2 linked regions of the Roseibium sp. Sym1 genome follow. The protein of the gene in region 1 interacts with the protein of each later gene in a pairwise test. Links are inferred from orthologs where the notes say so. Each region holds a gene or a part of one and is shown on either strand. Other genes may lie near its edges. The genes, in order: O6760_RS30260 and topA.

Region 1 (14,515 bases):
GTTATATGCTGAGCACGAGAGATTTTATCGCATTTCTATGCGTTGATCTATTATTGTTTGCATTACTTGCGTATATCGCGAAGTGTATTTTGTATGATATCTTTTTTTATCGTGCCAACGGTTGGAATTTTGAAGAAAAGCGTGAGGGCGCTCTGAAGGTTTTCGATGGAGACCCGGGTGGTGATGTTCCACTGACAGGGAGAAACAGGTTCTACTCGCAAATGTTTTGCTTGGGGGTGTGTGGCTTCCTCTTTGTCGTTTTTCTGGCTCCTTTGATTTCAAGTGCGCTTCAGTGGGAAAAGTGACGAATAGTTTTAGATTAATTAGGTGGAACCATTTAAATCTAAAAATGAAAAATTAGTTCTGTGGTATCTATCGTTGGATATGGACTTGAATCCCCTTGGTATTGTGTTGCAAATTGCGGCACTGGAATAGAATTGGCTCAAAAATCCACTGTTCATTTAGCGGATTTCTCGTTTCTGAATTTGCGTAAGTGAAAAAATGGAGCGGGCGAGGGGGATCGAACCCCCGTCTTAAGCTTGGGAAGCTTCTGCTCTACCATTGAGCTACACACGTTTTTGGTCCGTGCCGGACCAGTGTGGTGTCTGCCTTCTTTCCGGGCGTACAGAGCTCATCTGCAGGTCTTGACGTGCGCAGTTTTGGCAAGCGCATCCTGAAGATTATGTATGCATTGCCGGCGCGTCCCACGTCGTTTCTTCTTGGGAATTCATGTTGATAGACTTGCTGCGGTTCGGGTGGGTGTCGTGATTTCCTTCCGTTTGGTTCGAAATTGATGCTAGGCTGTGCAACGAAGAGGCGCGGGGCCGGTTTCCTGATCGTTCGCGCAAAGAGCGCTATCCCGCCTTTGAATCGCGAGCTCCGAAAGATCAGATGCGACATTTTTCCCTGCTCCTGTTGACCACCACGATAGCCGGACTGGCAGCTGCGGGAGCTCAGGCGCAGGAAGGTCTGCTCGTCTATTCTCCGAATTTCAACGACAACACGGTCGGCGTCTATACGACCCAGAACGACGGAACACTGTCGGCGACCACCACGATCGGCAGCCTCGGGTTTACGCTGCTCTTCAATTATGTCCGTCCGGACCAGGCCTTCGCCTATGTGGCCGCAAGGTCGTCCAACACGATCAGCGTCATCGATACGGCGACGCAGACGGTTGTCCAGACGATTGCCGCGGGAACCCAGCCGTCCGGCATGGTCGCCAGTCCGGACGGGATGACCTTCTACACGGCGAATGGCAATGGCGAGGTGACGACCTTTACCGCCGATCCGGTCACGGGTCTGCTCACGGCCGGCACAAGCATCGACACGGGTGCCGGAAGCGGCAACAGGGATCTGGAGATAAGCCCGGACGGCTCGACGCTCTATGTCGTCGACCAGTTCAAGGACCAGGTAAATGTGATCGACACGGCCACGAACACTGTCACGACAAGCATTTCCGTCGGCGATCAGCCGCTCGGGGTGGCCGTGAGTCCCGATGGATCCAAGGTCTATGTGAGCAATTTTTCTGATGACACTGTCTCGGTCATCGACACGGCAACGAACACCGTGACCGCAACCCTCAGCCTGAGCTTCGGCGCCACAAACGGTCTCGGGCCCGACGGTGTCACGACGAGCCCGGATGGAAGCTTTGTGTACGTCGCCAACCGGTCGAGCGGAAACCTCACTGTCATCGATGCGGCAACGAACACATCAGTGGCGATCTATACAGTGGGGCCCTCGACCAACGGTGTCGCTGTGTCGCCCGATGGGGCCTACCTTTATGTTAGTTCTCAGGGCGCTGGTGACCAGATCACCGCCTACAGCATCGATTCTTCAACCGGTTTTCTGACATCCATCGCATCGGTCGGTACCGGAGACTCGCCCCTGCACCCGAGCATCTGTGGCTACGGCGACACCCTGTTGGCGAGCGGCAACACTTTTGTCGCCAACGCCGGTGCGGCGCTCCGCTGCACGGGAACGTCTGCCGACTTCACGGGCGGCACGCTGCTGGTCAACGGTACGGGTCTTGATTTCGACACGGACGCAAGCCTTGGCAGCGCCGGCGGAACGGTTGATACCAACGGCAACACCGCGACCCTGTCGGGAACCGTCAGCGGATCCGGCGGCCTGACAAAATCGGGCTCCGGCACGCTGACGCTTTCCGGCACGAACACCTACACAGGCGCAACCGCTGTCAGCGCGGGCACGCTCCAGGCAGGTTCCACTTCCGCCTTCGGCAGCAATTCGGCAGTCACAGTGGCGTCAGGCGCGACCCTTGATCTCGCCGGTTTTTCCAACGCGATCGGTTCCCTTGCCGGTGCGGGAACGGTCACCACCAGCACGGCGGGCAGTGCCACGCTGACGACGGGCGGTGACAACAGCTCCACCACCTTCTCCGGAAGCCTCGAGGACGGCTCGGGGACGCTCGGACTCACCAAGACCGGCTCCGGAACACTGACGCTCTCCGGAACGAGCACCCATACCGGGGCAACCGATATCCAGGCCGGCATCCTCGCGGTCAATGGCAGCATTGCCAGTGATGTGACCGTCAGCGGCGGCAGGCTTCAGGGAACCGGCACGGTCGGGTCCGTCAGCGTTCAGTCCGGCGGTACCTTCGCGCCGGGCAATTCCATCGGCACGACGACCGTCTCCGGCAATGTCTCTTTCGCGAGCGGCTCGGACTACGAGGTCGAGGTCAATGACGGCGGCACCACGGCGGGTACGAACAACGATCTGATTTCCGCATCGGGAACCGCGACGCTTGACAGCGGCGCCTCCGTCACCGTGCTTGCCGAAAACGGCACGGACGACGGCTCCAGCTATGCGGCCGTATCGACCTACACCATCCTGACCGCGGCGGGGGGCATCACCGGGACCTTCGGCACGCTTAATGAGAACTTTGCCTTCCTGGACGGGGCGCTCAGCTACGACACGCTGAATGTCTACCTGACGCTGACCCGCAACGACGCGGACCTGACAAGCGCCGCCCAGACCCTCAACCAGCTGAAAACGGCCTCCGCCCTCGAGGATATCGACACCGGGTCCAGCCTGTACGCGGCGGTCATCTCGCAAAGCGCTTCAGGTGCGCGCGCGGCCTATGACGACCTGTCGGGCGAAATCCACGCGTCCCTCTCGACGGTTCTGATCGAGGACGCTCGCTTCCTGCGCAACGCCGCCTATGATCGGAGCCGGGGCGTCATGACCCGGCTCGGCACGATCGACGTGGAACCGGGCGGCGGCACGGCGCAGACCGCCACCTACGGGGACAGCTTTTCCGCAGCGGGCAGCGCGCTCTGGATCACCGCGCTCGGCGGTTTCGGGGACTGGTCCGCAACGGGGAACACGGCGGGCGTCTCCAGTTCGTCGGGCGGCTTCCTGGCCGGCGCCGACGGCGTTCTGGGCGAAGCCGTCCATCTCGGCCTGATGGGCGGATACCAGAGGGCATCGGTCGATGTGAATGCGCGCGCGTCCTCGTCGACGGTGGACAGCTATCTCTTCGGACTTTACGGCTCCACCCACGTCAACGCACTCGCCCTGCGGTTCGGCGGCTCCTACGCCTGGCACGGCATCGACACCAACCGCAGCGTCACGGTCGGCAACTTCTCCGACAGCCTGTCGGCGGACTATACCGGCCGAACCCTCCAGGCCTTCGCCGAAGCCGGCTACGAGGTTGCTCTCGGCGCCTATGCGCTCGAGCCCTTTGCCGGCCTGGCCCATGTCAATCTGCACACGGACGGCTTCACCGAAAGCGGCGGCGCCGCCGCCCTGACGGTCAACGCCGCCAATTCCTCGGCCACATTCTCCACCCTCGGCCTGCGTGCAGGCGGCAGCTTCGATCTCGGTCAGGCGGTCCTGAAGGTCCATGGTGGCCTCGGTTGGCAGCACGCCTTCGGTGCCCTGAATCCCTCGGTTCAAAACAGTTTCGCCGGCGGTGCGGATTTTTCGGTCTGGGGCGCCCCCATCGCGCGCGACGTCCTGACCATCGATGCCGGGCTGGATCTCGACCTGACAGAGAACGCCACGCTCGGCGTTGCTTATGACGGCTATCTCTCCGGCGACAGCAACCTGCACGACGTCAAGGCCAATCTGACATTCCGGTTTTAAAGGCTATTTGAACGGGGAAAGCGTCTGGAGCGGGTGAGGGGAATCGAACCCCCGTCTTAAGCTTGGGAAGCTTCTGCTCTACCATTGAGCTACACCCGCTTATGGTCCGTGCCGGACCGTTCAAGCTTTCTGCGCCGAAGCGCCGAAGCTGTCAAGCTGGCTTGTCTGCGGGAAAGCCGCTTTTCCCGTTCCTCCTGATCTTGCACTGCGGCATTAAAATCGCCATGTTCCGCCCGGCGCGGCGCGAAGCCGTGCGTTTGGCAGGACAATCGGGTCAGATACATGCGGAATCAGGTCAAGGCGCTGGTCACCTCGCGCAATTGGGAACTTGTCATCATCGGGATCATTGTCCTGAACGCGGTGACGCTCGGGCTGGAGACCAGTCCGTCGGTGATGGCCGACATGGGCGGTTTCCTGGTGCTGGTCGACCGAACCATCCTGGGCATCTTCGTGGTCGAACTGGTGCTGCGGCTCTATGCCCACGGCCCGAGATTCTTCCGCGATCCCTGGAGCGTGTTCGACTTCCTGATCGTCGCGATCTCGCTGATGCCGGCGACCGGCAATCTCTCCGTGCTGCGCTCGCTCAGGATCTTGCGTGTTCTGCGCCTCATCTCGGTGGTGCCGTCACTCCGGCGCGTCATCGGCGGGCTGATCGCCGCCCTGCCGGGCATGGGCTCGATCGTGGTGCTGATGGCGCTGGTCTTCTATGTCTTCGCCGTCATGGCGACCAAGCTCTTCGGCGCGGCCTTTCCCGAATGGTTCGGCGACCTTGGCGCCTCGCTCTACACCCTGTTCCAGATCATGACCCTGGAAAGCTGGTCCATGGGCATCGTCCGGCCGGTGATGGAGGCTTATCCTCTGGCCTGGCTGTTCTTCGTGCCTTTCATCCTGTGCACGGCCTTCACGGTGCTGAACCTCTTCATCGGTATCATCGTCTCGGCGATGCAGGAGGAGCATGACGCGGAAGCCGACGCCAACCGCCAGGCGATCCACGACGACACCGGACTGATCCTGGAAGAGGTCAAGGCGCTCCGGGCGGAGCTGCGGCAGCTGAAGGCGGAGGTCGGCGGCCAGAGGGCGTGAGGCGCTTGTATCTCGGTCTTGGCCGTTTTACGACAAACCCCTCGCCAAGCCGCGGCGTTTTGTGAGGGCCGTTGAGAATGTGGCCGATCCTTCGAGACGCCGCTGCGCGGCTCCTCAGGATGACGCAGAATGTGTTGCGCCCCTGTGATTGTGCCATTCCTTCTGCGTCATCCTGAGGAAGCGCGTCAGCGCTGTCTCGAAGGAGTGGCCCCGCACTCAAACCCCTCAATCTTCGTCATTGCCGGACTTGATCCGGCAATCCATGCCGTGACAGTGGCCAACAGCAATCGCATTGGTTTGGGATACGCAACGGCATGGGTCCCCCGATCCCGTCGAAGGCAGGCCCATGGTCGAGCCATGGGACGACGACGGAGCGTGTTCAACAAGACGGAACAAATGGTGGGCCGGCTTAAAGCTTCGCCAGCACCTCGTCCGGCCCCTCCACCGTCAGCGTCACGCCGTCTTCGGTGTAGTCGCGCGCAAGCACCGTCAAGCCGAGGCTTTCGATCCGTCCTTCCAGGTCCGAGCTTGAGGCGAAGTCCGCGCTGACGGTCCGGGTCAGGATCTTCCGGAACGGCACCAGCCTGGCGTTGTTGATGGCATCCTGGGCGGCGCCGGAATAGGCGCGGGCGAGGCCGCCGCCGCCGAGCTTGGTGCCGCCGAAATAGCGCACGATCAGCACCGCGCAATTGATCAGCTCCGCGCCCTGCAGGACCCGGAGGGTCGGCATGCCGGAGGTGCCGGCCGGTTCGCCGTCATCCTTGCCGCTTTCCTCGATGCGGTCGTCCTCCAGCAGGCGCCGGTGCGCGGTGACGATATGGGCCGCTTTCCTGTGTTCCTTGCGCAATTCCTCGAGACGCCGGTCGAAGTCGTCCACCGGGACCAGATGCGCCAGGAAGCGTGACTTCCTGTCTTCCAGGAAGCCTTCATATTCGCGGGTGACGGTTTTCAGGGCCATGTCCGGATCAGGCAGGCGTCCGGAAATGCTTGGACAGCTTCAGCGCCTGGCCCTGGTAATTGGAGCCGATGCCCTCGCCATAGAGCCGCTCGGGACGCTCGGCCATGTGCTCGTAGACCAGCCGGCCAATGGTCTGGCCGTGTTCGACGATGAACGGGACGTCGTGAGAGCGCACTTCAAGAACCGCGCGCGAGCCGACGCCACCGGCACCCGCATGGCCGAAGCCGGGATCGAAGAAGCCGGCATAGTGGACGCGGAACTCGCCGACCAGCGGGTCGAACGGCACCATTTCGGCGGCATAGTCCGGCGGCACATGCACCGCTTCCTGGCTGACCAGGATGTAGAAGGCATCCGGATCGAGGATCAGTTCGGAGCGCTGGCGCCGGTAGATCGGCTCCCAGAAATCGAGCACGTCCTGCGCGCCGACGACATCGACATCGATCAGGCCGGAATGCTGCTTGGCGCGGTAGCCGATCAGACTGCCCTCGCCGGTGCCTTCCAGGTCGATGGAGAGCTGCACGCCGTTGCCGATGCGCTCGTTGCCGCCGCTCATCAACGTGTGCGCCCTGTGCACCTCTTCCAACGTGGCATCGGGAATGAGCGACTGGCCGCGGCGGAAGCGGATCTGGCTGAGCCGCGAACCGCTGCGCACCAGGATCGGGAAGGTCAGCGGCGAGATTTCCGCGTAGAGCGGACCGGTGTAGCCGGCGGGAATGGTGTCGAAGGCAAGGCCGTTGTCGGTGATGACACGGGTAAAGACGTCGAGCCGGCCGGTGGAGCTCTTCGGGTTGGCGGTCGCGGAAATGTCGGCGGCCAGCGCGAGACTTTCCTGCAGCGGCACGATATAGACGCATCCGGTTTCCAGAACGGCGCCCTCGGACAGGTCGACCGTGTGCAGCTTGAGCTGTTCGAGCCGGTCCGCCACCTTGATCGCCGGTCCGGGCAGGAAACTCGCCCTGACGCGGTAGGCCACCCGGCCGAGGCGCAGGTCGAGGCTGGCGGGCTGTACCTGGCCGTCGACCGGCGGGGCGGCCGCGGCAATTTCGCCGGCGGCGAACATGGCGTGAATGATCCGCTCGGGCAGAATGCCCTCGGTCTTAAGAGATGCGCTTCCGTTCAAGACCTGCCCCACTGTCATATTCATCGAGAATTCCCGCGATAATCCTTCCTAACGTCCTTAACGGATGCGGCCCGCCGCGCCAACCGGCTTTGCGCGTGGGAAGCTGTTTTCGCCAAAGAAGATTGACCCCCGCGGCTTTATCCCGTAGGACAAGGGCACTTCGTGGTGATTTGGGCCGGCCGGCTTGCAGCCACGTTAAACAAGTCGCTAAAAAGGCCGGAGGTGCAAACCCCGGTCTTGAGGCTGGGGTTTTTTGCGTTTGGAGCATGGAAGAAGATGACTGAGATCACCAAGACCGGAAACAAGAACTGGCGTCCCGCAACCAATCTGGTCCATGGCGGCACCATGCGTTCGCCCTTCGGTGAGACGTCGGAAACCATCTACCTGACGCAGGGCTTCACCTACAGCGATGCCGAGGCCGCCGAGGCACGCTTCAACGGCGACGATCCGGGTTACGTCTATTCGCGCTATGCCAACCCGACGGTCACCATGTTCGAGGACCGTATCAAGGCGCTGGAAGGCGCGGAGGCCGCGCGCGGCACGGCCAGCGGCATGGCCGCGGTCAACCTGGCGCTGATGGCGTCGGTGAAGGCCGGCGACCACGTCATCGCCGCCAAGGCCCTGTTCGGCTCCTGCCGCTATATCTGCGAGACCCTGCTGCCGCGCTTCGGCGTGGAAAGCACGCTGGTCGACGGCACCGACATCGACCAGTGGAAGGCCGCCGTCCGTCCGAACACCAAGGCGCTGTTCCTGGAAAGCCCGACCAACCCGACGCTTGAGGTAATCGACCTTGCCGCTGTCTCGGCGATAGCCAAGGAAGCCGGTGCCCGGCTGATCGTCGACAATGTTTTCGCGACGCCGCTCTACCAGTCGCCGCTGGAATTCGGCGCGGACGTCGTCATCTATTCCGCCACCAAGCACATTGACGGCCAGGGCAGGTGCCTCGGCGGTGTTGTCCTGTCCGACGAGGAATGGATCACCGACGAGGTGATGCCCTTCATCAAGCATACCGGCCCGCACATGAGCCCGTTCAGCGCCTGGGTGCTGCTGAAAGGCCTGGAAACCCTGCCGCTGCGTGTCGCGCGCCAGACCGAGACCGCCGGCCAGGTTGCGGATTTCCTGGCAGGCCAGTCGAAGGTCTCCCGGCTGATCTATCCGGGCCGGGACGACCACCCGCAGGCCGACGTCGCCAAGCGCCAGATGAGCGGTGGCTCGACCATGCTGGCCTTCGAGATCGACGGCGGCAAGGAAGCGGCGTTCCGCTTCACCAACGCGCTGGAAATCATCAAGATTTCCAACAATCTGGGTGACGCCAAGAGCCTGATCACCCATCCGGCGACCACCACGCACCAGTCCATCGGCGAGGAAGCCCGCGCGGAACTCGACATTTCCGACGGCCTGCTGCGCCTGTCGATCGGCCTGGAAGATCCGCTGGATCTGCTGGAGGATGTCGAAAAGGCACTCGGCGCGATCTAGTCGCCGTGGATTAGCAGCGCCTGGACGCCGATCAGCACCCTTGCGCCGGCGGAGACAAAACAGACGGCGGCAAAGCCCCAGGCGAGCACCGGGAACCAGCCGGGCAGCAGCGCCATCAGCAGGAAGAGGGCAATGGTCTCCGTGCCCTCGGCCAGCCCGCCGATGTAATAGAGCGATTTCGAGCCCTGGGCGGCGGTTGTGAGCCTGTTCTTTTCCGCCATGATGGCGAAGGCGAGGAAGGCCGATCCGTTGGCGTAGAAGCTGGCGAGCAGGGCGGCGGCGGCAAGGGCGTTGGCCTCGGGGTTCTGGACCGCAAAGGCCAGCGGAATCGCGCTGTAGAAGAAGAAGTCGAGGGTGATGTCGAGATAGCCGCCGAGATCCGTCTTGCGGCTGGCGCGGGCAACGGCCCCGTCGAGCCCGTCCGCGAGGCGGTTGAGCGCAATCAGCACAAGCCCCGGCAAGGAATGTCCGAGTGCAATCGCCAGGGCAGCGCCCAGGCCCAGGACAAAGCCGACCAGCGTCACCGTGTTCGCTCCGACGCCGGCGCGGGCAAGGATCAGGCCCGCGCGGTTGAGCGGCGGGTCGATCAGGGGGCGCAGGCGGGCATCGAACATGGGGCGGATCAACTTTGTTTGGATTGTGCCGTCTACATGCAAAATCCTTCCGCAAATCACAAGCAAATCCGGGTGAGGGATGAACAACCCTCTTTCACGCTTGTGTCATTCGCCCTATAAGCGCCTCCGGAACGTAAGCCTGAAGGCAAAAGGAACAAACGTGTCGGGCAGTTACAGCGCCATCACCGAAGGGATCGAAGTCTCGGTCGAGCCATTTTACCTGGACGATGAATCGTTGCCGGAAGAGCGCGAGTTCGTCTGGGCCTACATGGTCGAGATCCACAACGGTGGCAGCGAACCCGTGCAGCTGAAGACGCGCTACTGGCAGATCACGGACGGGATCGGCCGCCAGGAAGAAGTCAGCGGCGAAGGCGTTGTCGGCGAGCAGCCGGTGATCGAGCCCGGCGAAACCTACGAGTATTCCTCACGCTGCCCCCTGTCGACCGACAGCGGCATCATGGCCGGATTCTATTCCATGGAACGTCCGGACGGGTCCTCGTTCGACGTCGTCATACCGGCCTTTTCCCTTGACCTGCCGGACGCGATCTACAGCCTGAACTGATCCCTCGAGCGGTCGGGCTCAGACGCTGAGCAAACCGCCGACAAAGCCGATCAGGACCCAGACGATCCATTTCCGGCGCTTGAAGGCCGTCAGCAGCGTAACGGCGAGCGCTCCGAAGACCAGGTAGAGGGTGTGCCCGGCAAGGCCGGTTCCGAGCACGATGGCAAAAAGGTCGGGATCCCGGTCCTTGGCAAGGTGAAAGTGGTGTTCGGCGAACATCACCAGGGAGTCTGCCGCCAGGCCGCAGACGAACCCAGCAACGGCGATCAGCAGCCTTTGACCCCAGTTGACCGGCTTGGGCCCGGTGCGCACGCGGATCGTGCGCATTTCGATCGGTCGCCGCCTCCGCACAGACACACGCTGCCGTTTGCGCCGCAAGGGATAGCGCACGCCGACCTGATCCCCGAAAGCCTGACTGTTCATGCACCGTTCCCGTTGCTGGTGACACAAAGGTGGAGGCAGGCGGCCGGCTTGGCCCGGCACCGCTCCCCGTCCCCTGAAACGGTCATAAGGGGCCGTGTTTTAGGGAAGGGCAAACAAAACCGTTTCAATTTGAACGTTCAGTGGCAGTTGACGTTCAACCGGCCTTTCTAGCCCGCTCCAGGATCCAGCCCGTCAGGGTGTCCAGCGCTCCCGGCGCATAGGCCTTCCGGCCGAGCAGTGCAAAGGCAAGTTTGGTCCAGGCGGGCATGTCGCCATCCCTCTGCTGGTTGAAGAGGGCTGTTCTCAAGAGGGCGTGGCTGCCATCCGGGATCACCAGAAAACGGTTGGCATCGTTGCGGCCTTCCAGGAAGTCCCGGTAGTGGCCGGAATTATAGGCCGGGTCGACATTGAGATCGCCGCTGCCATGCAGTGTCAAAATGGGTGCCGAAATGCGCTGGAGGCTGGCGCTGGAATCGGCAAGGGCATTTCGCCGGACAAATGCGAAGCGGCTTTCGGACATGGGTATGCCGATTGTGTGATCGGACAGATAGGACGCGTAGGAATACCCGGCTGACAGCAGTTTCCTGTTGCCGGCCTCAGCGTCCGCCAGCGTTGCCTCGACCGTCTTGATGTCCGCCCCGGCCAGTTCCAGTCGGCGCTTGGTGTAGTACCTGCCCTGGCGCAGCCAGTTGACCGCCCCGCCGATGATCACGAAGAAATCGGCCTTCGCCGGCGCTTCTGCCAGGATGGGCACTACCCAGCCGCCCTGTGAAAAACCGACGAAACCGATTGGCGAGGACCGGAATTCGGGCTGGCTTTTTACGGTGTCCAGCGCGGTTGATGCCAGCCTGGACCGGTCTTCCATGGAAAAGCTCAGCCAGTCTCCACTGCTCTCGCCAACACCCGGCTTGTCCCAGCTGTAGACAGCAATGCCGCTGTCCAGAAGCGTGCTGATCAACGGCATGTAGGCGCCGCCGGAATAGCGGTCCGCAGGCCCGTCGCCATGGACCAGTAGCACGACGGGCGGGTTGTCAGTTTCCGGGGAATGCAGCGTTCCGGCAACTGTGGCGTCATCAAAGAAAAAGGAGAGAGGCCGCGTCCTGTATTCGGAAAGGTCGAAATCCCGTAGTCCCGGGAACGCCAGAGCCAGCAGGGCCAGGACAACGAGGAATGCTGTCCCGGTCCAGACTAGAACCCGCCTGCGTTTCAAGGGATGCTCCCTGGGCTCAGGCCGGCCTGTGGCGGGCAATGGCCCCGCGTTCGATGGCGGCGACGGTGAGCTTGTCGAGGCCGAAGCGGTCGCGCAGGAGTTGCAGGATGCGCAGCTCTTCCTGTTCGACATGCAGGTCCGCTGCCGCGACTTCAACCGCCAGCGCATAGGCCGTGTCGTAGAGCTTGTGCGGCAGCACGTCGCCGACAAGTTCGAGCACCAGTTGCAGGCCGTTGTCTTCCTGGAGAATGTCGCCGCAGCGCTGGGCAGCGGGAATGATCCGGCCGCCGTCATAGCCCTGGAAGACGGGCAGCATCTTGACCACGTCGCCGATCGTGGCCAGTTCCTTGTCGGTCATTTCATTGTCCGACGCCGAAACGATGACCATCACGTAGATGAGGGCTTCCTGAACGCTGATCGGCTCATTCATAGACACTATTCATTCTCCAGTGGCGCCAGTTGGAACGCGAAATCGAAGGCCCGGTGTATCGGGTTGGCGGGAAAGCTTCAAGTCATGGTCTTGCGACATGTGATTGCACATGCATGCGGCTTGATCTAGTGTCGCGCCGCAGCAATCGGTGGGACCACACAAAAACCTGCCTGCGCTGCACTCCATCCAACCAAATGAACAGAACAGACCTTACAAAATGACCGACCAATCCCTGCCTCCGCTTGACCTTTCGCAAGAGTTTGTCGAGGCGGCCCGGAAATCGAAAGCCTGGCCGTTCGAAGAAGCGCGAAAACTGGTCAAACGGATCGAGAAGCGGGATCCGGCCAAACCGGTTCTGTTCGAGACCGGCTATGGTCCGTCCGGCCTGCCGCATATCGGCACCTTCGGAGAAGTGCTTCGCACGACCATGGTGCGCACGGCCTTCCGGCTGCTCACCGAAGACCGGATCCCGACCCGTCTTCTGTGTTTCTCCGACGACATGGACGGCATGCGCAAGATCCCGGAAAACGTGCCGGACCGGGCCGCGCTGGAACCCTATCTTCAGATGCCGCTCAGCGCCGTGCCGAACCCGTTCGAGGGCGACTACGAAAGCTTTGCCGCGCACAACAACGCCATGCTGCGCCGGTTCCTGGACACGTTCGGCTTCGACTACGAGTTCGCCAGCGCGACCGAATACTACAAGGCCGGCAAGTTCGACGACGTCCTGATCAGGGCGACCGAGAAGTACCGGAAAATCATGGACGTCATGCTGCCGACGCTCGGCGCGGAACGCCAGGCGACCTATTCACCGTTTCTGCCGATCTCGCCGACTTCCGGCCGCGTGCTTTACGTGCCGATGAAGGATGTCAACGCCAAGGACGGCACGATCACCTTCGAGGACGAAACCGGCGAGGACATTACGCTCCCGGTGACCGGGGGCAAGGTGAAGCTGCAGTGGAAGCCGGATTTCGGCATGCGCTGGGCCGCGCTCGATGTCGATTTCGAGATGTTCGGCAAGGACCATATGACCAACGCGCCGATCTACGACAAGATCTGCAACATCCTGGGCGGCAAGGCGCCGGAGCATTACGTCTACGAGCTGTTCCTGGACGACAAGGGCGAAAAGATCTCCAAGTCCAAGGGCAACGGCCTGACAATCGACGAGTGGCTGACCTACGCCTCGCCGGAAAGCCTGGCGCTCTACAACTACCAGAAGCCGAAAACGGCGAAGAAGCTCTATTTCGACGTCATTCCGAAGGCGGTGGACGAATATTACACCTTCGTCCAGAAATACGAGCAGATGCCGGTGGAGCAGAAGCTGCAGAACCCGGCCTGGCACATCCATTCGGGCAACATCCCGAAAATCGACATGCCGGTGTCTTTCGCGATGCTGCTGAACCTTGTCTCCGCGTCCAATGCGGAAAACAAGGACGTGCTGTGGGCGTTCATCTCGCGCTATGCGCCGGGCGTGACCGCTGCAACGCACCCGGAACTGGACGCGCTGGTCGGCTACGCGATCCGCTACTTCGACGATTTCGTCAAGCCGAACAAGTCGTTCAAGACAGCGGACGAAGTCGAGCGGACTGCCCTGCAGCAGCTGGATGAAAAGCTGGCCTCGTTGCCGGCGGATTCCGATGGTGCGGCGATCCAGGACGCGGTTCTGGATGTGGCGCGGGCGATCGAGCGCTACCAGGATCCGAACAAGAAGGGTCCCGATGGCGGCCCGGGCGTGTCCGTGGCGTGGTTCTCGGCGCTCTACCAGCTCCTGCTCGGCCAGGAAAAGGGGCCTCGTTTCGGCTCCTTCGTGGCGCTCTACGGCATTGCCGAGACACGCGAAATGATCCGCAAGGCGCTGGCAGGCGAACTGGCGGCCTGAGCCAGCTGAACGCAACTCTCTAAGGCGGCGCGATGTGTGCCGTCTTTTTTGTTGGAACCGTAGTCCCGGCCACCGGTACTCAGTCCTCGCCTGCTATGGTACGGACACGTTCGGTGCTGGCTTCCAGCCCTTCCGCGATCAGGCCGGCGAGGCCAAGCTCCTGCATCCTGATCAGGCCGGCGGCCGTCGTGCCCGCATAGTCGACCATCTCCCGGACCCGGTCCTCCGGAGAGACCGTATCGGCCGACATGATCTGTCCGGACGCGAGGAACAATTGTTTGACAGCGCGGATGGCAATGTCCGGCTCAACGCCGTTCGCAAGCGCATATTGCACCATGCTGTCGGCAAAAAAGGCCGCAAATCCCGGGACCGGGCCGGTGAGCGCGGTGAATATCTCGATCTGACCTTCGTCGGGGACCGCATCCGACAGGCCGCAGGCCGACAACAGGGTATCGACGGCCTCCCTGTCGGGGCCGGAGAGGCCGCTCTCCGCAGTCCAGGGGGAGTACGCCAGCTGCTGCCGGGCCGCCGGGCTCGACATGGCGCGGACCAGGCGGGAGGAGCCGGTATGCGCGGCAAGTTGCTTCAGGGAGACGCCCGCCATAACGGAGATGATGAGCTTGCCCCGTGCCGAGATTTTAACCGTGTCCAGCAAGGCC
Region 2 (14,778 bases), 1.0 Mb from region 1 along the record:
TGCCGAGCGTTTCGACCGGCTTGGCGCTCTCGGCCTGGGCCTCGACGGCCGCCGGAAAGACATGCGGTATGCCATGGGACTGCAGGGCGATTTCCGAGACCGCCTTTTCCGACTTCAGTGAGCCGAAGCGCTCGACAATCGACGCGCGCGGGTGTCCGTATCGACCTGAGCGGGATACCTGTACGCTGACGAGGTCGCCGTCGTCGGCGTCCTTGAGGTCGGTCGGGTCGACGTCCAGCTCGCGTTGCTTCCTGTCGATCGGTTCCAGATAGGGCGGCCTGTCGCCGTCGCGCTTGCGCAGGATGCCGAGGACGGCCCCCTGTTTCTTTTCCAGCACCCTGATGACCCGGGCGGCGTATGCCGCCTCCGGACCTGCCTCCGCCTCCGTCAGGCGGATCAATACGCGGTCGCCAAGACCCGGCTGGGTCGCCTTGGTCTTGCCTGTCAGGATCAGGATCTTGGGCGGCTCGCCGGCTTCGTCGTCCCAGTCGACCGGTGTTCCAAGAAGTTCACCGTCGCGGTCGCGCGCTCCCAGACTGGCGACAAACACGGGCGGCAGGTCTCCTGGCCGGATCATGCGCTTGTTGCGCTTTTCGACCAGGCCGTCATCGGCCAGGTCCTTGAGCATCTTTTTCAGCTGGACCCGGGCACCGCCGACGATACCGAAATGGCGGGCAATCTCGCGCTTGCCCGCCCGTCCCGGATTGTCGGCCACAAAGGCGAGAATGTCCTCGCGCGAGGGCATTTCACCGGGCACCTTGGCGTGTTTGCGTTTGGTATGTTTGCGCGTGTTAATGCGTTTTGCGCTCAAGTGGCATCATCCCAGGGAACCTCTTCGGACGACGTGTCGACCTCGGCCTTTTCGGCCTTTTTTGCGGTCGTCTTCTTGGAGGCCGTTTTCTTCGTCGCCGGCTTGTCTTCGCCGTTGGCCTTTTTGGCAGCGGTCTTCTTGGCGGCGGGTTTCTTCGCGGCGGCCTTCTTCTTGGTGCCGCCCTTGGCGGCCTTGGCAGCGATCAGCTCCAGCGCCTGTTCCAGCGTGACCGCCGTCGGATCGCTGTCCTTGGGCAGGGTCGCATTGATCTTGCCGTGCTTGACATATGGCCCGTAGCGTCCGTCATAGACGTTGACCGGCCCGCCTTCATCCGGATGCTCGCCCAGTTCCTTCAGCGGCGTCGCCGCGGCACCGCGGCGGCCTCCACCCTTGGCGCGTTTCTCGGCCAGGGCATCGACGGCACGGTTGATGCCGACGGAGAAGACCTCGTCCGGCGTGGACAGGTTGGCGTAGGTTCCCTCGTGCAGCACGAACGGACCGTAGCGGCCGATGCCGGCGGTGATCATCTTGCCGTCTTCGGGATGCGGTCCGACCTCGCGTGGCAGTGACAGCAGTTGCAGCGCCTTTTCCAGGTCCATGTCGGCCGCGGACCAGCCCTTGGGAAGCGAGGACCGCTTCGGCTTGGCCTCGTTGCCGAGTTGCACATAGGGACCGAACCGGCCGGTGCGCAGGGATACTTCCAGACCGCTTTCCGGGTCGGTGCCGAACACCTTCGGACCCTCGTCGGCATCGCCGTTCTCGCCGTTCGGCTTGCCCAGCTGGCGGGTGTAGCCGCATTCGGGGTAGTTGGAGCAGCCGATGAAGGCGCCCCAGCGGCTGACCTTCAGGGACAGCTGGCCGCTGTCGCAGGTCGGGCACTTGCGCGGATCGGAGCCGTCTTCCTTGGCCGGGAAGATATGCGGACCGAGCAGCTCGTTGAGGGCATCGATGACCTGGGCGACGCGCAAGTCCTTGATCTCGTCGACAGCGCCGGAAAAGCCGGTCCAGAAGTCGCGCAGCACATCCTGCCAGGACAGCTCGCCCGCGGAGATCTTGTCGAGCTGCTCTTCCAGGCTCGCGGTGAAATCGAACTCGATATAGCGCTGGAAGAAGCTCTCCAGGAAGGCTGTGACGATGCGGCCCTTGTCCATCGGCACCAGCTGCTTCTTGTCAAGCTCGACATAGTCGCGGTCACGCAGCGTCTGCAGCGTGGAGGCATAGGTGGACGGCCGTCCGATGCCGAGCTCCTCCATCTTCTTCACCAGGCTCGCCTCGGTGTAACGCGGCGGCGGTGTGGTGAAATGCTGCGAGGCTTCGATCGCGTCCGACTTGCCGTCGACCGAGGCGGCCGTTAGCGCGGCGCCTTCGTCGACGGCGGGCAGGCGCTTGGAATTCTCGTCCTCGTCGTCATCGCGGCTTTCCTGGTAGAGCGCCAGGAAACCGTCGAAACGCACGACGGAGCCGGTGGCACGCAGGTTGGCACGCTTGCCCGAGCCATCGGCCAGGATCTCGATGGTGGTGCGTTCCAGAACGGCCGATTCCATCTGCGAGGCCATCGTCCGTTTCCAGATCAGCTCGTAAAGCTTGGCCTGGTCCTGGTCGAGGAATGGGGCAACGTCCTTGGGGCGGCGGGACAGATCGGTCGGCCGGATGGCCTCGTGGGCTTCCTGTGCGTTTTTCGCCTTGGAGGAATAGGCCCGCGGCTTTTCGGGGACATACTTGTCACCGAAATCCTTGCCGATCACCGAGCGGGCGGCGGCAATGGCTTCACCGGCAATCTGCACGCCGTCGGTACGCATGTAGGTGATGAGGCCGGAGGTTTCCCCGCCAATGGAAATGCCTTCGTAGAGCTTCTGCGCAACCTGCATGGTGCGTGATGCGGCAAAACCGAGTTTGCGGGAGGCTTCCTGCTGCAGCGTCGAGGTGGTGAAGGGCGCGGCCGGATTGCGCTTCGCCGGTTTGGAGGCGACGCTGTCGACCTTGAAGCTGGCGCTTTCCAGCATGGTGCGGATGGTGGTGGCATCCGCCTCGTTGGTAATGTCGAGGCGGCCGATCTTCCTGCCGTCGAAGCCGGTCAGCCCCGCCTGGAACATGTCGCCGGCAGGTGTCTTCATGTTGGCGAAGATCGACCAGTATTCCTGCGGGTTGAAGACCTCGATCTCCATTTCCCGGTCGCAGATGAGCCGAAGGGCCACGGATTGCACACGGCCGGCGGAGCGGGCGCCGGGCAGCTTGCGCCACAGGACCGGCGACAGCGTGAAGCCGACCAGGTAGTCGAGCGCGCGTCGCGCAAGGTAGGCGTCGACCAGCGGCGTGTCGAGCTGGCGCGGATTGTCCATCGCCTCCAGGATCGCCTTCTTGGTGATGGCGTTGAACACGACCCGCTCGACATGCTTGTCCTTAAGGACGCGCTTCTTCTGCAAAACTTCCAGAACGTGCCAGGAAATCGCTTCGCCTTCGCGGTCGGGGTCGGTCGCGAGAATGAGGCGGTCGGCTTCCTTGACCGCGTTCGCGATCTCCGTGAGGCGTTTCTGGGATTTCGAATCCACCTGCCAGCTCATGGCGAAGTTGTCGTCCGGCTGCACCGAGCCGTCCTTGGGCGGCAGGTCGCGCACGTGACCGTAGGAGGCCAGGACCGTGTAGTCGGAGCCTAGATATTTGTTGATCGTCTTGGCTTTCGCCGGCGATTCCACAATGACGACGTTCATTCTTACCCAAAATATTTTTGCCGGAAACGGAGTCCCCGTCCGGTGGAGAAGGTGATCTTGCAACTGATCTGATGGCGCAGACGATCAAGGATCACGCGCCGCGTGTCAAATGGACCTTTGAGGCAGCGGGGTCAAGCCATCCGCTCCAGATACGGGTTATCCACTGAGATTCAAGATAATTCGAAGCCTCACATCAATGCGGAGATTTTGTTGCCGCGATGCCGTTCCACACGCCCCGCCAGCTCGAGCTCCAGGAGGATTATGTGGATGGAGCGGGCGTCGCCGTCGGCAAATCGGATCAGTTCGTCAAGGTCCACCGGCGCCGGTCCGAGGGCGCCGAGAACACGTTCCCGCAGCCTTGTGTCCGGATCCGTCGGTCCCCGGGGCGTGTTGATCTCAGGCTCGCGGAACAATTTCGGAGCGAAGGGCAGCGCGGGTTCGAGGCGGCCGGACAGGCTTTCCAGAATATCCGCCGTCGACGTGACCAGCGTTGCGCCCTGGCGGATCAGCCTGTTGGCGCCCTCGGACCGCGGGTCGAGCGGAGACCCCGGCACGGCGAAGATTTCCCGGTTCTGCTCCAGCGCATAACGCGCGGTGTGCAAGGAGCCGGAGGCTTTTGCGGCCTCTATCACGACAACGCCGACAGACAATCCTGAAATCAGGCGGTTGCGGCGTGGAAAGTCGCGACCGCGCGGCTTCCAGCCGAAGGGCATTTCGCTGATTGCGGCCCCGCCCGCATCGAGAAGGGCGGCGAGCAGCCGATCGTTCTCGGGTGGATAGAGAACATTGATGCCGCCGGCAAAAACGGCAACCGTGCCTGTGTTCAGTGCTGCCTCATGGGCGGCGGTATCGATGCCGCGGGCGAGGCCGGACACCACCGCGAAACCTTCCCCACCCAGTCCGTGCGCAAACTGTCCCGCGAGCTTGCGGCCCGACAGGGAGGCGTTGCGGGCACCGACAACGGCAATCATGCGCTCCCGGGTGATGGCATCGCCGCCCACAACCGACAGGAGAGGCGGTGGACCGTCTATGTGCCTGAGGTGCGGTGGATAGTCGTCGTCACCGAGCGCCACCAGCCGAGCCCCGACGCGCTCATGGGCGCTCAGTTCGGCTTCGGCGTCTTCGAGCGGGCAGAGCCTGTAGCTCCTGCGTCCGCCGCGGCGCGAAAGTTCAGGCAAACGCTCAAGCGCCTCCTGCGCGGTGCCGCAATGGTCCAGCAGGTCTGTGAAGGTGACGGGTCCAATGTTTTCGGAGCGTATTAGCCGGAGCCAAGCAATCCGGTCTGCCTCGGAGAGGCGTCTGGTTTTATCGTCCGCGGGGCCGCTCACGCGCCTCCGTCACCGGACACGGAGGCGTCCGGTGCGGGTTTTGACTTTGAACCGATCCTGCTTTCCTGTCCGCGCAGCAGGCGGCTGATATTCTCGTGATGCTTGGCCCATGCCAGAACGGTCAGGAGCACGAACATCTCGGCCATCTGGACCTGATGAAAAACAAGCCACAGCAGCACCGGTGTCAGCAGCGTCATTGTCAGGGCGGACAGGGAGGAATAGCGAAACACGACGGCCATGGCGATCCAGATCGCGGCCGCCAGCAGGAACATCGGCCAGAAGATCCCGAGCAGGATGCCGAGATAGGTTGCAACTCCCTTGCCGCCCCTGAATTTCAGCCAGACCGGAAAGAGATGACCGAGAAATGCGCCCAGGCCCGCGATCAACGCCATTTCCTGACCATAGAAATGGTTGATGGCGAGTACGGCGGCCGTGCCCTTCAAGCCGTCCCCGAGCAGGGTTGCCAGGGCGACGGCCTTGTTGCCCGTGCGCAGCACGTTGGTAGTGCCGATGTTGCCGGAGCCGATCTTGCGGATATCGCCGAGACCGGCCATGCGGGTGAAGATCAGCCCGAACGGAATCGAGCCGAGCAGGTAGCCGAAGGCGAGGGCGGCGACATAATAGGGCCAGGCGAATTCCCAGCTGATCGGATCAGGCACGCAGGTTTCCCCCAGTGGCGCGTTTCTTGTTGGCGCGCGCGGTGCGCACGGCCTTTGTTTCATCGCACTGTAACGGCATGGATTGCCGGATCAAGTCCGGCATTGGGCACCAAACGAGTTTGTTCCAGGCGACGGCGGGTCAGGCGTGAGAGTAGACCGTTTTTCCGGCCACCACGGTGCGCAGTACACGGCCCGAGAAACGGGCATCTTCGAAGGGCGAGTTCTTGGACCGCGAGCGGATCGCGCTTTTCTCCAGGACCCAGGGGCGGTCGGGGTCGAACACCGTGACATCCGCCGGGGCGCCCTTGGCGAGCCGTCCGGTTTCGAGGCCGAGCCGGTCCGCCGGACGGCTGGTCATCGTGGCCAACAGGGTGACGAGGTCGACCTGTTCGGAGTGATACAGACGAAGCGCGGCGGCGAGCAGGGTTTCCAGGCCGATGGCGCCGTCCTCGGCCTCGGCCCAGGGATGGCGCTTGGTCTCGACATCCTGCGGGTCGTGGTTGGAGCAGATGATGTCGATGGTGCCGTCCGCAACGGCGGCGATCATCGCCTGGCGGTCGTCTTCGTCGCGTAAGGGAGGCGACATCTTGAAGAAGGTTCGGTAGGCACCGATGTCGTTTTCGTTGTGGGTCAGGTGGTTGATCGAGATGCCCGCGGTGATGTCGAGGCCACGGGCCTTGCCGGTGCGGATGACGTCGGCACTGTCGGCGGTCGTGATCAGGTTCGCGTGATACTTTGCCCTGGACATGCCGACCAGGCGCAGATCCCGTTCCAGCATGATGATTTCCGCTTCGCGCGGCACGCCGGACAGGCCCTTCCAGCTCGCGTTCAAGCCGGAATTCATGACACCGCCCGCCAGATCCGGATCTTCCGTGTGGTGGATCACGAGCGCGCCGAAGTCGCGGGCATAGGTCATCATGCGCCGCATCACCTGGGCGTTCTTGACCGACTTGTGCCCGTTGGTGAAGGCAACGGCGCCGGCCTCCTGAAGCAGACCGATTTCGGTCATCTCGTTACCCTGGAGACCTTTCGTCAGGGCCGCCAGCGGCAACACGTTGACGCTGGCCGTGTCGCGGGCGCGGCGCAGGATGAAGTCGACCAGGGCCGGATCGTCGATTATGGGATCGGTGTCCGGCATGGTGCAGATCGTGGTGACGCCGCCGGCGGCTGCGGCGTTGGACGCGCTGGCCAGGGTCTCACGGTGCTCCGCGCCCGGTTCACCCACCGAAACACAGAAGTCAACCAGGCCAGGGCAGGCAATCGCCCCCTTGCAATCTACGATTTCCGCGCCGTAGGGCGTACCCTGGTTGGCGGCTTCCGGACCGGCCGCGAGGATCGTGCCGTCGGCGATGATGACCGAGCCGGGCGCGTCGAGTTCCCGTGCCGGGTCGATCACCCTGGCATTGGAAAGAACCAGAGGTTTGGGTGTGTCGAGAGCCACTTTGTCGTTCCTCTGGTCGTCAGTTGTTCGGCAGGTTGGCAGCCAGCGCCTCGAGCACGGCCATGCGCACGGCGACGCCCATCTCTACCTGTTCGCGGATCAGGCTCTGGGCTCCATCGGCGATCGAGGCGTCGATCTCGACGCCGCGGTTCATCGGTCCGGGGTGCATCACCAGGGCATCTTCGCTGGCATAGGAGAGCTTCTCCGCGTCGAGGCCGAAATAGCGGTAATACTCGCGCACGGACGGCACGAAGGCACCGTTCATGCGTTCGCGCTGCAGGCGCAGCATCATGACGATGTCAGCTCCGGCGAGCCCCTCTTTCATACTGGTGAAAACCTCGGCGCCCATCTGGGCGATGCCGGAAGGCAGCAGGGTGGAGGGCGCGATCACGCGCACCCGGGCACCAAGCGCGTTCAGCAGGATGATGTTAGAGCGCGCAACCCGGGAATGGGCGATGTCGCCGCAGATCGCTACGGTCAGACGGGCGATCTTGCCTTTGTGGCGGCGGATGGTCAGGGCATCAAGCAGGGCCTGGGTCGGGTGCTCATGCGGCCCGTCACCGGCATTGACCACCGAGCAGCTGACCTTGCGGGCGAGAAGATGGACCGCGCCGGCGGCGTGATGGCGAACCACGAGCAGGTCGGGATGCATGGCGTTCAGCGTCGCGGCCGTGTCGATCAGGGTTTCGCCCTTTTTGACCGACGACTGGGACACGGCCATGTTCATGACGTCCGCGCCGAGCCGTTTGCCGGCCAGCTCGAACGAACTTTGCGTCCGGGTCGAGTTCTCGAAGAACAGGTTGATCTGGGTGCGCCCGGCAAGAACATGCTTGCGCTTGTGGATCTGGCGGGAAACCTCGACGGCTTCCTCGGCACGGTCCAGCAGGCCCAGAATTTCGTGGGGGTGAAGGCCCTCAATGCCCAAAAGGTGACGATGGGGATAGGGGCTGTCTCGATGGGTATCTGTCACGGTCATCGAGATCATCCCTATAAGGGGCTTTTGGGAACTGCACAAGCGGTGAAATCGGCTCATGCCCGCTGTCCACATGTCGGCTAAATATTTGAACGGCTGGACAAAATATGCGCGGGCAAGCCGGTAATGCAGGCAGGCCGGAAAGTCAGGTGAACAGGAGCAGGGCAAGCGGGATGGTCACGGTCGCCGCCAGCGTCTGCAACGTGATGATTTCCGCCATGAGTTTGGCATCGCCGCCCATTTGCCGCGCCAGGATGAAGGAGTTGCTGGCACAGGGCACCGAACTCGCAATGATGACCACGGCGAGCGCCGGTCCGCTGACGCCGAAGGCACTGGCGAAGGCAAAGGCGAAGAGCGGCATGCACAGGGGCCGCAGGAACGTGCCTATGGTCAAGGCCGGGCCGGGACGGCGCAGCGAGCCGAGATCAAGCCCGGCGCCGACGCAGATAATGCCGATGGGCAGGGCCGCGCGGGCAAATATTTCCAGCGTCTCGTCGATCATCGACGGCAGGGCGAGGCCGCCGACATTCATGATGACACCCGCGCCAATCGAGAGAATGAAGGGGTTTGTGTAGAGATCGCGGGCGATCCTGGCGGCGCTCGGCGTGGTGCCACTGGCATAGCGCGACAGCACCACGATACTGGCAACATTCAGCACCGGGATCATGAACACCATGGCGACGGCGAGCATGGCCAGGCCGATGTCTCCGGCCACATTGTCGGCTATCGCCAGGGCGATCATGGCGTTCCAGCGCAGGGTGCCCTGGAAGATGGACGTGAACCTGGCCGGTCCAATGCCCCAGATCCGCTCGATGGCGGTTCTCGCAAGCAGCAGGAGAAGCGCCATGGCAAAGATCGAGGCCAGCAGGCTGCCGCCCATGTTGAGGGTCGGGAAACTGTTGAAATCCGCTTGTGAGATCGTCCGGAACAGCACGGCGGGGAAGAGGGCGTAATAGGCCAGCCGTTCGACACCGCGCCATTGTTCTCCCGTGATCAGGCCGGTGCGCGCGATCAGATAGCCGGAGGCAATCACCAGGATCACCGGCACGAGGGCGGACAGCGTGGTTAGCATTGTTCAGGACTTTCAACTGCGAACCGAAGGTCGCGGCCCGGTGTCATTGCCGAAGCCGGACGGTGAGGCGGGAGCTTACTCTAATCCCATGAACCCGAGTCGGTCCAGAAAGCCCTGCAGGATGAAGGCGGCGGCCATCTTGTCGACGGCTTCGGCGCGTTTGGCCCGGCTGGAATCGGCTTCCAGCAGCGTGCGCGTGACGGCGGCCGTCGAGAGCCGCTCGTCCCAATAGGTGATCGGCAGCTCCGTCTTCTGGGAAAGGTTGCGGACAAAGGCGCGGGTCGCCTGGACCCGCGGGCCTTCGCTGCCATCCATGTTGAGCGGCAGACCGAGCACGATGCCGCCGACCTGTTGCCTCGCGCAGATTTCCAGCAGCTTTTCCGCGTCCAGCGTGAATTTCTTGCGCTTGATCGTTTCCATGGGAGAAGCGATGCCCCTGCCGAGATCGGAGAGCGCGAGGCCGATGGTCTTGGTGCCGAGATCGAGCCCGATCAGCCGGGTGTTGGCCGGCACGGTGGCCATGAAGTCTTCAAGGGGGAGCGCGGGGTCGTTTGCCATGGCGTGGCTTTATCAGGCCCTTGGCAATTGTTCCAGAAGATTGCGCCGGACCGGCAGACAGAAGTCTATCAGACACCAATTGCGAGTTGGAGCGCGTGTAAGTTGATTGACGCAATCACTTGTTGAGCCTGGGAAGAGGCTGCTAAGTTCGGCATCAATCCAACGAAGTCCTGGAGACATCGATGAAACTGACCTGGTACGGACATTCCGCCTTCAAGATCGAAATCGATGGCGCGTCGATCCTGATCGATCCGTTTCTCACCGGCAATCCTTCTTTTCCGGACGATCTGACGGTGGATCGGGTCGCCGACGGCGTGACGCATGTCGTTCTTACCCATGGACATGACGATCACATCGGGGATGCCGTCGAGATCCTGAAAAAGACCGGCGCGCAGCTGACCTCCAATTTCGAGATCTGCATGTGGGCCACCCGGCAGGGGATTGAAAACATCAATCCGATGAATTCGGGCGGCATGGTCAATACCGGGCCGTTCAAGGTCGCCTTCACGATGGCGGTCCATTCGTCCTCCAAGCAGACCGACGGCGAAGCGATTTATCTCGGCAATCCCCATGGCGTCATCATCGAGGTGCCGGGTCAGAAGGTGCTCTATCACATGGGCGACACGGATATTTTCTCCGACATGGCCCTGATCAACGAGATCTATCGGCCGCAGGTCGGCATCGTGCCGATCGGCGATCGTTTCACCATGGGCGGCAAGGTGGCCGCCCTGGCTTGCCGGAAGTTTTTCCATTTCCACACGATCGTGCCGTGCCATTATGGCTCTTTCCCGATCATCGACCCGACCTCGGACGCATTTCTGGAGGCGCTCGGGCCCGATAGCGGCAAGGTGCCGGCATTGAAGCCCGGTGGGACTGTCACGGTCTGACAAGTCTGGCTCTGTCGGGGGCAGATGCTGGAAGGCGATAAAAGTTGGAGTTTCGGATTGGTTTTGCAAAGCCGCAGCCCGGGGGCATTTCAATTGAGCTGATTGAGCCTCGCGTTGGCCGGCCTCATTTTCAGGAGGGTTGAAATGCCGACGGTAAAAGACGTTACGTTTGACTTGCTGCGGGACCTGGGCCTGACGACCATCGTCGGCAATCCCGGATCCACCGAAGAAACCTTTCTGAAGAATTTCCCGGACGATTTTCGCTATGTGCTTTCCTTGCAGGAAGCAAGTGTGGTCGGCATTGCAGATGGCATGGCCCAGGGGTTGCGCAAGCCGGTCATCGTCAACGTGCATACCGGTGCCGGTCTCGGCAATGCGATGGGCTGTATCCTGACGGCCTATCAGAACAAGACACCGCTCATCCTGACCGCCGGCCAGCAGACCCGGAACATGTTGCTGCTCGAGCCGCTTCTGACCAACATCAACGCGACGCTGATGCCGCAGCCCTGGGTGAAGTGGAGCTATGAACCGTCCCGGGCCCAGGATGTGCCTGCGGCTTTCATGCGGGCCTATGCTGCAGCCGTTCAGCAGCCCTGTGGCCCGGTGTTCCTGTCCCTGCCTCTGGATGACTGGGATCAGGAAATGGAAGGGCCTGCCGTGGCAAGGACAGTGGCCTTGCGCTCCGCCGCGGACCCGGCCCGGATCAGGGAATTCGCCGAGCGAATTTCCGCATCCACCAATCCCGTTCTTGTTTACGGCTCCGACATCGCGCGGGCGCAGGCCTGGGAGGAGGGCATCGCGTTTGCGGAAGCCCTGTCGGCACCGGTCCTGACCGCTCCGTTTGCGGAGCGGACACCCTTCCCGGAAAGTCACAGGCTGCATGCCGGAACGCTGCCCTCGGCCATCGGTCCGATCTGCAAGCGCCTGGAGGGGCACGATCTCGTCGTGACCGTGGGAGCCCCGGTCTTCCGCTATTATCCCTACGTACCCGGGGATTACCTGCCGGCGGGAACAGGGCTGCTACAGGTGACGGATGATCCGGACATGGCGGCGAAGGCTCCGGTCGGAGACAGTCTCGTCTCCGATGCCAGGCTGTTCTTCGAGGCGATCCTGCCGTTGTTGGACAAACGGCCGCACAAGGCCAATCCCTACACCAAGGAGCCGGCGCCGGTACCGGACCTCTCGGTGCTGCCGCTTACACCGGATGCGGTCTACAGCCTTGTCAGGGACGCGCTTCCGCAAGACTTCGTGCTGGTCGAGGAATCGCCGTCCAACGTGATCGAGCTGGAACGCCAGATCCCGATCAACACGCCCGATACGTTCTACACCTTTGCGTCCGGAGGGCTTGGCTGGGACATGCCGGCAGCGGTCGGTCTCGCCCTTGCCGAGGCGGATAGCGGCCGAAACCGTCCGGTTGTCGCCGTGATCGGCGACGGGTCTTTCCAATATTCGGTCCAGAGCATCTACACCGGTGTTCAGGAAGAGGCACATGTTGTCTTCGTCGCCATGCGCAACAGCGAATATGCGATCCTGAAGGAGTTCGCGATCCTCGAGGAAACGCCGAATGTGCCCGGGCTGGATCTGCCCGGTCTTGATATCGAGGCCCTCGGGCGTGGTTATGGGGCCAAAACGGCGAAGGCGAAGACAGCCGAGGAGCTGACCGGAGCGCTCAAGGAGGCTCTTGCCCACAAGGGAACCTCCGTGATCGAGGTCGAAATATCCCCGAAACTGCGTTCTCTTCTTGGATAAGGCTTTCAAGTCATTGTGAAAATGTTGTTGCGATCCGAAGGGTCGTGCACAATGCCGGCACAATTTGATGTCACGACAACGCCGGAGCACTTGGTGCCATCGGTTCAAACAGCCTATCGGGAACATAATATGACGCGGGCCAAATTTGCATTCATGCTGGTTGTTGGCGGGGTCTTGCTGGCGCCCCCCGTCTTCTCGGCGGATAAATCCATCACCCCCGACGGCAAGCCGGCACCGTCCCAGCCTCATGCCAAGCCGGGCTCCAAGGCGGCTCAGGAAGAGGCAGCCGCGGCAAAGACGCCCTACGAGAAAGTGCGTGAAGTGTTTGCCGGCGACCTCACGGTTGCCGATGAAAAGGTGTCTTTCCCGCAGAACAATGCTTCGGTACATGCCATCGAGATCACCATGGAGCCGGGTGAGGTGACCGGTTGGCATCAACACCATGCGCCGCTCTTTGCCTATATCCTGGAAGGTGAAATCACGGTCACCTACGAGGAGATCGGCAAGAAGGTGTACAGCGCGGGCGACGGACTTCTGGAAGCCATGGACGTGACCCATCGCGGCGAAAATACCGGTGATGCGCCGGCGAAAATCCTGGCAGTTTTCCTCCTTGGCGACGACGGCAAGGCGACGGTCGCCGAGGATGCGCCCGGAACCGACAAGAAGAAGGTCGAATAGCGGCAGGCTGCCGCCGGCAAATCGGGTCTGCCGGCGGAGCCACAGCGGGCCGGGTGTCTGGGTCAGCCGGCCACGCCACAGTCCAGGACGATCAGACGGTGTAATAGGGCGATGCCATTTGCCGGCTCGCTTCTTCGGTTATCGAGGCATCGAAGACACGCGTATAGAGTGCCGTGTTGAATTTGGCGGCAACGGCCGGAAAGGCGTTGACGGCAAAATCCAGGGCGTTTTCGACGGTGTCGAAAGCGTCGAAACCACCGAGCGTGTTGGTTTCGACACCGCTCAGCCAGATCTTGTTCAGCAGCCCCTTTGTCTGTTTCAGGGCTGCGTTTCGCTGCTCCCATGCAAAATCGCCGAACGGGACCGAAACCTGGAGCTCGGTATAGACGAATGCACCGGGTTTCTTCCGGGATGCGGTTCCGTAGTGCACCGAGCCGAGGTCCTCGCTGGCCGCTCTGACAATCCCGGCATCGAAGACCCGGGTGTTGTGCGCGACACCGAATGCACGCGGCTCCGTCGGAAAATATCCGGTCACGAACCGGCGGGCATTTTCCAGGCTGTCAAAGGAATAGAACCCGCCGACCGACTGTGTCGAATGTCCCTGAAGCCAGGTTTTGTTCAGGAAGCCGGGTTGTTCCTTGATGGCCTCGTTGATCTTGGCCCAGGGGGCCTGATCGAACGGAACCGATATTGCAACTTCCGTATAGACGAATGCTCCTGGTGTCATCTGGATTGTCTCCTTTGCGTTCAAGACGGTTGGCGCCGACAGGACGCCGGCCGCGCTCACGGCCAGAAAGCGGCGCCTGTCCAGCCCTTCCTTTTCGCCGTTTGCTGTCGGGTTGACTTCATCCTTCATTGCTTTCTCCTTTTAACTTGCAAAATGCAAGCTGACTCGATATGCGGTATCAACTTGCAAAAAGCAAGTCAATTAATTAGATTTGTGCCATGACCACGAAAAAACAGAAATACGATTCAGGCTGTCCCGTTGCCTTCGCCCTTGATGCGTTCGGAGACCAGTGGTCCCTGCTGATCATCAGGGACATGGCGGTCAGGGGAGCACGCACCTATGGCGAATTGCTGAAGGGATGGGAGGGAATTTCAACCAACATTCTTGCACAGCGCCTGAAGCACCTTGAAGAAAAGGGCCTGGTCACGAAACGGAAGGACCCTGAGAATTGGCGCAGTTTCGTCTATGAGCTGACGCAGAAGGGCAGGGACCTCGGTCCGGTTCTGGCTGAAATCATGCTGTGGAGCGGCAAGTACAACACTGCCCCGCACGCCATGACCGGAACCGTGGAGAAAGTCCGTTCCGACAGGACCGGGTTCGAAGCAAGAATCCGGTCCGGCGAATTGCCATAGGGCACATGCCTTGGGCGGGTGTCCCTTCGGTTCGCGGAGCGATATTTACACCAGGAATGGACGGGTTCCTCTTGGGGATGGAGTTTTCCCGGGATCGGGCCCGACGCTGGAAGAGCATGTTGTCGTCGTCTCAGCAACTGACTGAGCTGACGACCCTTTTGCTGCCCGGAACCGCGTTCAAACCGTTCAGAGCCTGCTGAGCAGCGCCGGCGTCGGCCAGGCATCCGCCGGCATGCCGAGTTTCTGCTGGACCTGCTGAACCGCATTGCGGGTTCCCGACCCGAGAATGCCGTCGATCTTGCCGACGTCGTAGCCCATGTTGGCGAGCTTCGACTGCAACTGTTTCATCTGGGCGTCGCTCAGACCCGGCTCCGGATTGCCCTGGGTGTAGACGGGGGCGCCTGCCAGCCGCGTAGCGAAATAGGCGGCCGTTGTCGTGTAGACGAAGGACTGGTTCCATTCCAGGTAGATGTTGTAGTTGGGATAGGCCAGGAAAGCGGGGCCCTTGCGGCCCTGCGGCAACAGCAGCGAAGCGGGCAGACTGGAGGAGATCTG

Evidence for each region.
Region 2: the proteins of O6760_RS30260 (region 1) and topA interact in binary tests that used the Escherichia coli proteins (3 or more experiments, as listed by UniProt). The link is inferred for Roseibium sp. Sym1 from one-to-one orthologs.

The regions. Positions count from the first base shown.
Region 1 is NZ_CP114786.1:6,592,523-6,607,037, reverse strand. What follows is about bases 4,372-7,322. They hold O6760_RS30260 (IMPACT family protein), read right to left. Parts: upstream 6,146-7,322; coding sequence 5,597-6,145; downstream 4,372-5,596. Other genes in these bases: O6760_RS30255 (2'-deoxycytidine 5'-triphosphate deaminase), read right to left, coding at 6,153-7,289; O6760_RS30265 (ion transporter), read left to right, coding at 4,387-5,187. Outside these bases: O6760_RS30275 (autotransporter domain-containing protein), read left to right, coding at 892-4,104; O6760_RS30250 (O-succinylhomoserine sulfhydrylase), read left to right, coding at 7,542-8,741; O6760_RS30245 (CDP-alcohol phosphatidyltransferase family protein), read right to left, coding at 8,738-9,355; Co2+/Mg2+ efflux protein ApaG, read left to right, coding at 9,516-9,917; O6760_RS30235 (hypothetical protein), read right to left, coding at 9,936-10,340; O6760_RS30230 (alpha/beta hydrolase family protein), read right to left, coding at 10,495-11,550; O6760_RS30225 (tellurite resistance TerB family protein), read right to left, coding at 11,567-11,980; O6760_RS30220 (lysine--tRNA ligase), read left to right, coding at 12,198-13,856; O6760_RS30215 (pyrroline-5-carboxylate reductase family protein), read right to left, coding at 13,936-14,515.
Region 2 is NZ_CP114786.1:5,577,749-5,592,526, reverse strand. Bases 608-3,821 are described here. They hold topA (type I DNA topoisomerase), read right to left. Parts: upstream 3,520-3,821; coding sequence 808-3,519; downstream 608-807. Other genes in these bases: dprA (DNA-processing protein DprA), read right to left, coding at 3,708-3,821; rnr (ribonuclease R), read right to left, coding at 608-745. In the rest of the region: more of rnr, read right to left, coding at 1-607; more of dprA, read right to left, coding at 3,822-4,847; glycerol-3-phosphate 1-O-acyltransferase PlsY, read right to left, coding at 4,844-5,506; O6760_RS25895 (dihydroorotase), read right to left, coding at 5,646-6,947; O6760_RS25890 (aspartate carbamoyltransferase catalytic subunit), read right to left, coding at 6,967-7,923; O6760_RS25885 (AEC family transporter), read right to left, coding at 8,066-8,992; Holliday junction resolvase RuvX, read right to left, coding at 9,068-9,550; O6760_RS25875 (metal-dependent hydrolase), read left to right, coding at 9,733-10,437; mdlC (benzoylformate decarboxylase), read left to right, coding at 10,582-12,186; O6760_RS25865 (cupin domain-containing protein), read left to right, coding at 12,316-12,864; O6760_RS25860 (YdhR family protein), read right to left, coding at 12,956-13,720; O6760_RS25855 (winged helix-turn-helix transcriptional regulator), read left to right, coding at 13,810-14,223; O6760_RS25850 (lytic murein transglycosylase), read right to left, coding at 14,410-14,778. UniProt on the Escherichia coli protein: Releases the supercoiling and torsional tension of DNA, which is introduced during the DNA replication and transcription, by transiently cleaving and rejoining one strand of the DNA duplex.